Linked DNA regions of Natronosporangium hydrolyticum. The protein of the gene in region 1 binds, or shares a complex with, the protein of each later gene. Links are inferred from orthologs where the notes say so. Each region holds a gene or a part of one and is shown on either strand. Other genes may lie near its edges.

Region 1 (4,407 bases):
GGAGCGGTCGAGGATGCAGACCGTGAGTTCGGAGACGGCGGAGCGCTTGACCTGCGCCACCCGGCGGAGATTTTCCTTCACCCCGGCGCTGATGTCGATCACATCGGCCGCCTCCGGGCCGACCGCCAGCTTCTCCATGTAGAAGACCGCGCTCGGGTCGAACATCGCCCCGCGCTCGGCCACCGCCAGCACCGCCAGCGCGTTCGGCATGCCCTTGCTCATCAGAGTGGTGCCGTCGATCGGGTCGACCGCGACATCCATCTCCGGGCCGCTGCCGTCCCCGACGCGTTCCCCGTTGTAGAGCATCGGCGCGGCGTCCTTCTCGCCCTCACCGATCACCACCACGCCGGTCATCGGGATGGAGTTGATCAGGCGGCGCATCGCGTCCACCGCTGCCCCGTCGCCGCCCTCCTTGTCGCCCCGGCCCACCCAGCGGCCGGCGGCCATCGCCGCGGCCTCGGTGACCCGGACCAGGTCGAGCGCCAGGTTGCGGTCAAGATCCTGTGGCTGACGCGCCTGCTCGGTCAACGGGACCACCTCTCCGCCAGCGTTCAAGTCTCTTTGGCATCCTGGCATATGTGGGGAATGAAGCACCGACCGACCAGCCGCCGGCCCGAGCCAGCCGCCGGCCGCGAGATCTGATCATCTCACTGCTGGTGCTGCTGGTGCCGGTATTGCTACTGATCGGTGGGTATCAGATACTCACCGGTCGGACTCAGCCGGTGGCGGTCGACCCGGCCCCGGCGGTGGCCGAGGCGCGGGAGGCGGGGCTGCCCGCAGCCGGGCAGCCGGAACTCGACGAGCAGTGGGTGCCGATCAGCGCGGCCTTCGCCGAGCCGACGACGGGCGCCAGTGGCGGCGGAACGCTCCGGATCGGCTACGTCACCCCGTCTGACGGCAGCGTGCAGCTGATCCAGAGCACCCTGCCGGCCGACGAGCTGCTCCCCGCCGACCTGCCGCCCGAGGCGGCCCCGGCGGGCAACCGTGAGATCGCTGGTGAGCCGTGGCAGTACTACACCGGGGCTGGCGGTGAGCACGCTTTAGTGCTGCTCGAACCCGAGCTGACGATCATGGTGGTAGGGCTGGGCAGCGAAGCGGAGTTGGCCGAACTCGCCGCCGCCAGCGCACCCGACTGAGCCCGCCGCCGGGCACGCCGGGTCAGGCCGGCGGTCACGCCAGCGGTTCGGGCGGGAAGGCGGCGTCCCGGAGCGTGGGAGCCAGGGCGTGGTCGAGGAAGGTGCTGGTGCCCGTGTCCCGTAGTTCGCCCGCAGCCCGCACCAGCGCCCCGTAGGCCGCCCAGGCCAGCGCGCCACCGGTGGAGACTCGGCGGACGCCCGCCCGGGCCAGCTCGGGCACTGCTGGCCCCTGCCGGAGGGCGAGTACGTTGAGCGGCGCGTCGACCTCGTCCGCGACCCGGGTGATCTCCGCGAGCTCGCCCAGACCAGGGGCGTAGACACAGGCCGCACCGGCCGCGCGGTACGCCCTGAGCCGGGCGATCGTGTCGGCCAGGTCCGCCACGCCGTAGAGATGGTTCTCCGCCCGGCCGGTCAGGACCATGCCGTGGCGGTCGCAGACCGCGGCCGCCGCGGCGATCCGCTCGACCGCGACCTCGACCCGGTCGATCTGCCCGGTTACCGGGTCGTAGTCCTCGATCGACACACCGCTGGCGCCGGCCTGGGCGAGCAGCTCCACCGTGGCGGCCACCCCGTCGGGATCCGGTGCGTAGCCGCGCTCGGCATCCACCGCGACCTGGATCTCGACGGTCGAGCTGAGCGCGGCGACGTGCTCGATCAGCTGATCGCGGTGGAGCTGCTGGTCGGCGCGGCCCAGGCTGGCGGCCAGCCCGGAGCTGGTGGTCGCGACCGCGGGGAATCCCAGCTGCGCCAGCAGTCGCGCGGAGCCCTGATCCCAGGCGTTCGGAAGCACGAAGGTGCCGGACTGGTGCAGCTCCCGGAACCCCCGGCGCTGCTCGGCGAGGTCAACCATTGGGTGGTTCGCTGGTGGCGCGGTCGAGGCGGGCGCGGGCGCCGTCGAGCCGCTGCTGGCACACCTGGGCCAGCGCCTCGCCCCGCTCCCAGAGCGTGAGCGCCTCCTCCAGGGTGGCGCCGCCGGCCTCCAGCCGCTCCACCACGGTGGCCAGCTCCGACCGGGCCTGCTCGTAGCTCAGCTCGGCCAACTCGGGCGGCACCACCACGGCGCCGCCGGGGGGCTGGGCGGCAGCGGCCGGAGTCTGCTCGGTCATGTGGCTAGTTCATCACCCTGCCCGATCGGGTCCGCGCCCACCCCAGCGGCCGAGACCCGCGCCCACCCCAGCGGCCGAGACCCGCGCCGATCATGGACTTAGGTACATGGTCGGAGCCGATTCCGGTCCCTAACCCCATGGTCAATTCAGTGGTGCCGTACCGGCGGGGCATGGACCGGCTCCAGCGAGGACATCCGAGTGATCAACTACCCTGCAGCTGTACGACACACCGTGTGTCGTACAGCTGCAGGGCTCTGGATCTTCAGGTCGACCCGGGCCGCCGCCCGCAGGGCCGGTCAGTCGGCGTCGGCGGCCTCGGCAGAGGCGTTTTCGCCGTTCACCACGACCTCCGGGTCACCGCCGTAGACAACCGACGCGTTCTCGCCGTTGACCACGATCATCTCGGCCTCCTCGATGATCACCTCGGCGTCGTCGCCGTTGATCACCACGATGCCGCAGGCCCCGGTGAACTCGAGGTCGGCCGTCTCGCTGTTGACCGTGACGTCCTGGCCGCCGCATTCGTAGCTGCCGCTGGCGGTCTCCTCGTTGAACGCAGTGGGAGCCTGGCCCGAATCGTCCGCATCATCGGCGCCGTCCGCGTCACCGTCCGGCGAATCCGCTGGGTCCGGCGTCGGCGCCGTGGTGGGGGCGTCCGGGTCGTCGGCTGCGTCGTCGCCGCCACACCCGGCGCCGAACAGCGCCAGCGCCCCCGCGACCAGCACTGCGGCAGTCTTGATCCGCATCAGGTCCTCCTCCTGTGCGACCGGCCCCCCGCGCCGCACAGGCTACCCCAGTCACGCTGGTCACGGCCGTCTCAGGGTGCGCCGGGAAAGGGTGAGGCAGATCCCCGCAGCCCGCTCAGGCCACCCGGGCGGTCTCGATCCAGCCGTGCTCCTCCAGATAGCCGAGCACCGTGCCGACCGCCTCGTCGATGCTGAGCTTGGTGGTGTCGACCACCAACTCGGCGTCCGCCGGCTCCTCGTACGGGTCGTCCACCCCGGTCATGCCCGTGAGCTCACCGGCGCGGGCCTTGGCGTACAAGCCTTTCCGGTCCCGCTGCTCGCAGACCGCGAGCGGGGTCGCGACCCAGACCAGGAGGAAGCCGGCGCCGGCCGCGAGCGCTGCCGCCCTGGCCTCGGTCCGGGGCGCGGCGTACGGGGCGATCGGGCAGCAGATCGCCATGCCGCGGTGTTTGGCGATCTCGGCCGCCACCCAGCCGACCCGTTGAATGTTGCGGTCCCGGTCGGCTTTGGAGAAGCCCAGCCCAGCTGAGAGGTTGCGGCGCACGATGTCGCCGTCGAGCACGGTCACCGACCGTTCGCCGGTCTCCCGCAGCGACGCCGCCACCCCGCGGGCGATCGTCGACTTGCCGGAGCCGGAGAGCCCGGTGAAGAAGAGCACCACCCCCCGGTGCCGGCGCGGCGGGCGGGCCCGGGCCAGCTCTTTGGCGACCGCCGGTGGGGTGTGCCACTCGGGCAGCGGAAAGCCCCGGTCGAGCAGGTCGTCGATCTCGGTCGCGGTGAGCGCGGCGCGCTGGTTGCGGGGTGGGATGTCGTCCCGCCCCCGCCACTGCCCGTCCCGACTGTCGTAGGCCAGCTCCCGGGGCACCAGCACCCGCGGGCCACCGCCCGAGAGCGTGGGGCCGCCCGCGAGCAGGTGGGTGACCCCGTACGACTGGGCCACCCGCGCCCGGATCAGGGCATCGTGGATTTCGTTGGCGCGGCGGCGCAACGGCACCGTGACCACGGTGGCGGTCGGCAACCGGTCGTCGGCCGCGAGCACACACCGCACCAGCGCTTCGCTGGACAGGCCGGCCGCCGGCGGACCGGCGGTGGGGATCATCACCACCAGGTGCGCCTGCAACGTACGGGTGGCGTGGACGATCTGCGCCAGCTGTGGCCGGTGGAGCGGCTGGTCGGCCACCACCCCCACGACCCGGCCCGGCGGGAGTTCGTCCCGGACCTGTTGCGGGGTGCGGCGTAGCGCCTTGAAGGCCCACCGGGGCGACTCGCCCATGGCCCGCACCGGCCCACCGACCCCGCTCATGCCGTCCCGGGTGGGCCAGCTGTCCATCACGTCCACCGCGGCGACCGGTGCGCCCTCGGTGTCGGTGAGGATCAGCGCCCGCCGTAGCGGGTTGTCCGATTCGAGCTGGGAGATCAGCT
Region 2 (3,507 bases), 4.0 Mb from region 1 along the record:
GAGGGTTGGTTCGTCCGGCCGACCGTGGTCGAGTGCACCGATCCGGAGCACAAGGTCTTCACCACCGAGTATTTTGGGCCGATCCTGGGTGTCCACGTCTTCGACGACGACCGGTTCGAAGATGTGGTGCGCCAGGCCGAAGGAGTCGCGCCGTACGCGTTGACCGGGGCGATCTTCGCTGACGACAAGCGGGCGGCGAACTGGGCCAGCGAGGTGCTCCGCTACGCGGCCGGCAACTTCTACCTCAACGACAAGCCGACCGGTTCGGTGGTCGGCCAGCAGCCGTTCGGGGGAGCGCGGGCCAGCGGCACCAACGACAAGGCCGGTTCCTGGCACAACTTGATCCGGTGGGTCTCCCCGCGGGTGATCAAGGAGAACTTCGTCCCGCCGACCGACCACACCTATCCCCACATGGGCTGACCCTCACCCGCCCCCCGCTGCGTCGATCATGAGCCTGCTGCGTCGATCATGAGCGTAGTGACCGACACGCCCGGTGTGTCGGTCACTACGCTCATGATCGGCCGGACGAGGGCGAACGTGCTCAGACGAGGTGGCCGCGGCGGTGGAGGGTGGCCAGGAGCCGCTCGATCCGGACCGCTCCCGACAACGCCGCCAACGCGATCGCCGCTCGGGGCTCCCGCCAGTTCTGCCGGACCGTCTGCTTCGTCCAGTGCCAGGCTGCCCGCCGATTGCCGCTCGCCGCAGACCAACAGGCCAGCCGGCCGTAGACCCGGGCCGCCTCTGGCCGCCCAGACTCCAGCTGCGGATGCCGGGCCATGATCCAGCGCAGCGACGAGATCTTGGTGGTGTACTCGTAGCTGTACGGCGAGGTGTACCGCCACAGCATCCGCACCAGCGGCTCGTCCACATGCGCGATCGGGGCTCGCCGGGCGGCCCGCAGCAACAGGTCCCAGTCCTGGTTCTGGTTGCCGGGCGCGTCTTCGGCGAGCAGGCCGATTCGGTCTGGGCCGACCAGCGCGGCGCGCCGGATCAAGAACGTGGACGAGGGGAGGGTAGCGAGCCGGGCCCGGGTCAGGTCGGCCAGGTCGATCCGGTCCAGCCCGGCCAGCCGTGGCGTACGCCGGCCGTCGTACTCAAGCTCGGTGGCGCAGGTGGCGACCTCCGCGCCGGCCGCGGCGGTGAGCGCCGCCACCTGGGCCTGCAGCTTCTCGGGCGCCCACACGTCGTCGTCGTGGCAGAACGCGACCAGCTCGGTGGCGAGCGCCAAGACGCCGGTGTTACGGGCACCGGTCAGCCCCGGGGTGCGCTGGTTCATCAGTACCGTGACCGGGCGGTCGCCACCGGCGGCGAGCGCCACGTCCGGCTCCGCCTGGTCATGCACGATCGCGACGTGAATCGGCCCCGGGTACGCCTGGGCCAGGACGGCGGTGAGGGCCCGCCGGAGCAGCATGGGCCGGTTGCGGGTCGCGATGACCACTCCGACCGAGGGCCACGCCGCGACCCGCCGGTGCGTCTTGCTCCGAATCACACCCTCCCTAACGAGGCGCCGGCCAGGGCGAAACTGCCGGTTCGACATTGTTCGATGGCAATTTCGACAGTACGGCGGCCCGCTGGGCAGGCCGCGGGTCGACTCAGTCGGCGGTGGCCGGCCGGGTGGCGTCGACGGTGGCGTGGAGATCGCCGACGGCGAGCCGGATCCGCAGCGAATCGCCGGCGGTGACCTCGTCACTATCGAGGACCACCCGGCCGTCGCCCCGCTGCACCACCGCGTACCCGCGGGCCATGGTGGCGGCCGGGGAGAGCGCCCGCAGCCGGGCATGGGTGTGGCGTAGTTCGTCTGCGGCGGCGTCGAGCCGGTGCCCTAGGCAGCGGCGGGCTCGGTCCCGCCAGGCGGTGGTCTCTTCAGCCCGGGCCGAGACGAGGACCTGCGGTCGCGCCAACACCGGCCGGGACCGGTACGCGTCGAGCCGGTGCTGCTCCCGGTCCACCAGGCCGGCCACCGCCCGCCGGATCCGTTGCCGGCCGGTAACCACGAGCCGGGTCTCCTCGGCCAGATCGGGAACCACCCGCTTGGCGGCGTCGGTGGGGGTCGCGGCGCGGAGATCGGCGACGAAGTCCACCAGCGGGCTGTCGCTCTCGTGCCCGATCGCGGTCACCACCGGGGTCCGGGCGGCGAAGACGGCGCGGCAGAGCGCCTCGTCGGAGAAGGGCAGCAGGTCCTCGACGCTGCCGCCGCCGCGAGCCAGGATGATCACGTCCACGCCGTCGTCGCTGTCGAGCATCCGGAGCGCCTCGATGATCTGCGGGACCGCGGTCGGGCCCTGCACCGGGACGTTGACCACCCGCAGCTGCACCGCCGGCCAGCGCCGTTGGCTCACCGCCGCCACATCCCGCTCGGCGGCGCTGCCACGGCCGGTGATCACGCCGACTCGGCGCGGCAGAAACGGCGGCCGGCGCTTCCGATCCGGGTCGAAGAGGCCTTCGGCGCGCAGCAACTTACGCAGCTGCTCGATCCGGGCGAGGAGTTCACCCAGACCGACTTGGCGTACGTCGTCGGCGCGCAGCGACAGCGTGCCCCGGGCGGGGTAGAAGGCGGGCTTGGCGTGGATCACTACCCGGGCGCCCTCGGCCAGGTTGGGCGCGTTGCGGTCGAGCACATCGCGGTTGGTGGTGACGGTGAGGCTGAGGTCGGCCGACGGGTCCCGGAGGGTGAGGAAGACCGTGCTGGCGCCCGGGCGCCGGGAAATCTGGGCGATCTGGCCGTCCACCCACACCCAGCCGAGCCGGCCGATCCACTCGCCGATCCGCTGACTCACCACCCGTACCGGCCACGGCTGCTCCAGGCTGCTTCGAGACGATTCCGGGGTAGGCTCGGCCACCTGGCTGAGCCTACCCCGGTCGACCAGCGCCGCAGCTCAGCTACCGCGCGCTGCGCCTACGAGCGACGCGGAGCGCCCGGATCAGCCGGCCGCACTACCGCGGTTGGCGGCGGCCCGTACCATGGTCGGGTGGACGCTGACCAGAGGACCGACCGTAAGCGGGTGCTGCTGGCCAAGCCGCGCGGCTACTGCGCGGGTGTCGACCGGGCGGTGCAGACCGTCGAGGAGGCGCTCAAGCTCTACGGCCCCCCGATCTATGTGCGTAAGCAGATCGTGCACAACAAGCACGTGGTGCGCACCTTGGAAGCGCAGGGGGCCATCTTCGTCGAGGAGAACGACGAGGTGCCCGAGGGTGCGATCGTCATCTTCTCCGCCCACGGCGTCGCGCCCGAGGTGCACGAGCAGGCCCGGGAGCGCAAGCTGCGGGCGATCGATGCCACCTGCCCGCTGGTGACCAAGGTGCATCACGAAGCCAGGCGGTTCGCCAAGGAGGGTTACGAGATCCTCCTGATCGGCCACGCCGGCCACGAAGAGGTCGTCGGCACGGCGGGTGAGGCACCCGACAACATCCAGCTGGTGGAGAGCCCGGAGCACGCCGACCAGATCACCGTCGCCGACCCAGAAAAGGTGGTCTGGCTCTCGCAGACCACGCTCTCGGTAGACGAGA

Evidence for each region. Proteins that work in one complex are often made in the same cells at the same time.
Region 2: the proteins of JQS43_RS02690 (region 1) and xseA are in contact, whole or in part, in a cryo-EM structure (PDB 8TXR), measured with the Escherichia coli proteins. The link is inferred for Natronosporangium hydrolyticum from one-to-one orthologs.

The regions. Positions count from the first base shown.
Region 1 is NZ_CP070499.1:566,389-570,795, forward strand. Bases 611-3,584 are described here. They hold JQS43_RS02690 (exodeoxyribonuclease VII small subunit), read right to left. Parts: upstream 2,243-3,584; coding sequence 1,979-2,242; downstream 611-1,978. Other genes in these bases: JQS43_RS02680 (DUF4245 family protein), read left to right, coding at 611-1,136; JQS43_RS02685 (isocitrate lyase/PEP mutase family protein), read right to left, coding at 1,171-1,986; JQS43_RS02695 (DUF3060 domain-containing protein), read right to left, coding at 2,539-2,985; cysC (adenylyl-sulfate kinase), read right to left, coding at 3,101-3,584. In the rest of the region: glpX (class II fructose-bisphosphatase), read right to left, coding at 1-576; more of JQS43_RS02680, read left to right, coding at 579-610; more of cysC, read right to left, coding at 3,585-4,407. UniProt on the Escherichia coli protein: Bidirectionally degrades single-stranded DNA into large acid-insoluble oligonucleotides, which are then degraded further into small acid-soluble oligonucleotides.
Region 2 is NZ_CP070499.1:4,539,100-4,542,606, reverse strand. Bases 717-3,507 are described here. They hold xseA (exodeoxyribonuclease VII large subunit), read right to left. Parts: upstream 2,841-3,507; coding sequence 1,593-2,840; downstream 717-1,592. Other genes in these bases: JQS43_RS20460 (4-hydroxy-3-methylbut-2-enyl diphosphate reductase), read left to right, coding at 2,970-3,507; JQS43_RS20470 (glycosyltransferase family 2 protein), read right to left, coding at 717-1,489. In the rest of the region: pruA (L-glutamate gamma-semialdehyde dehydrogenase), read left to right, coding at 1-420; more of JQS43_RS20470, read right to left, coding at 542-716. UniProt on the Escherichia coli protein: Bidirectionally degrades single-stranded DNA into large acid-insoluble oligonucleotides, which are then degraded further into small acid-soluble oligonucleotides.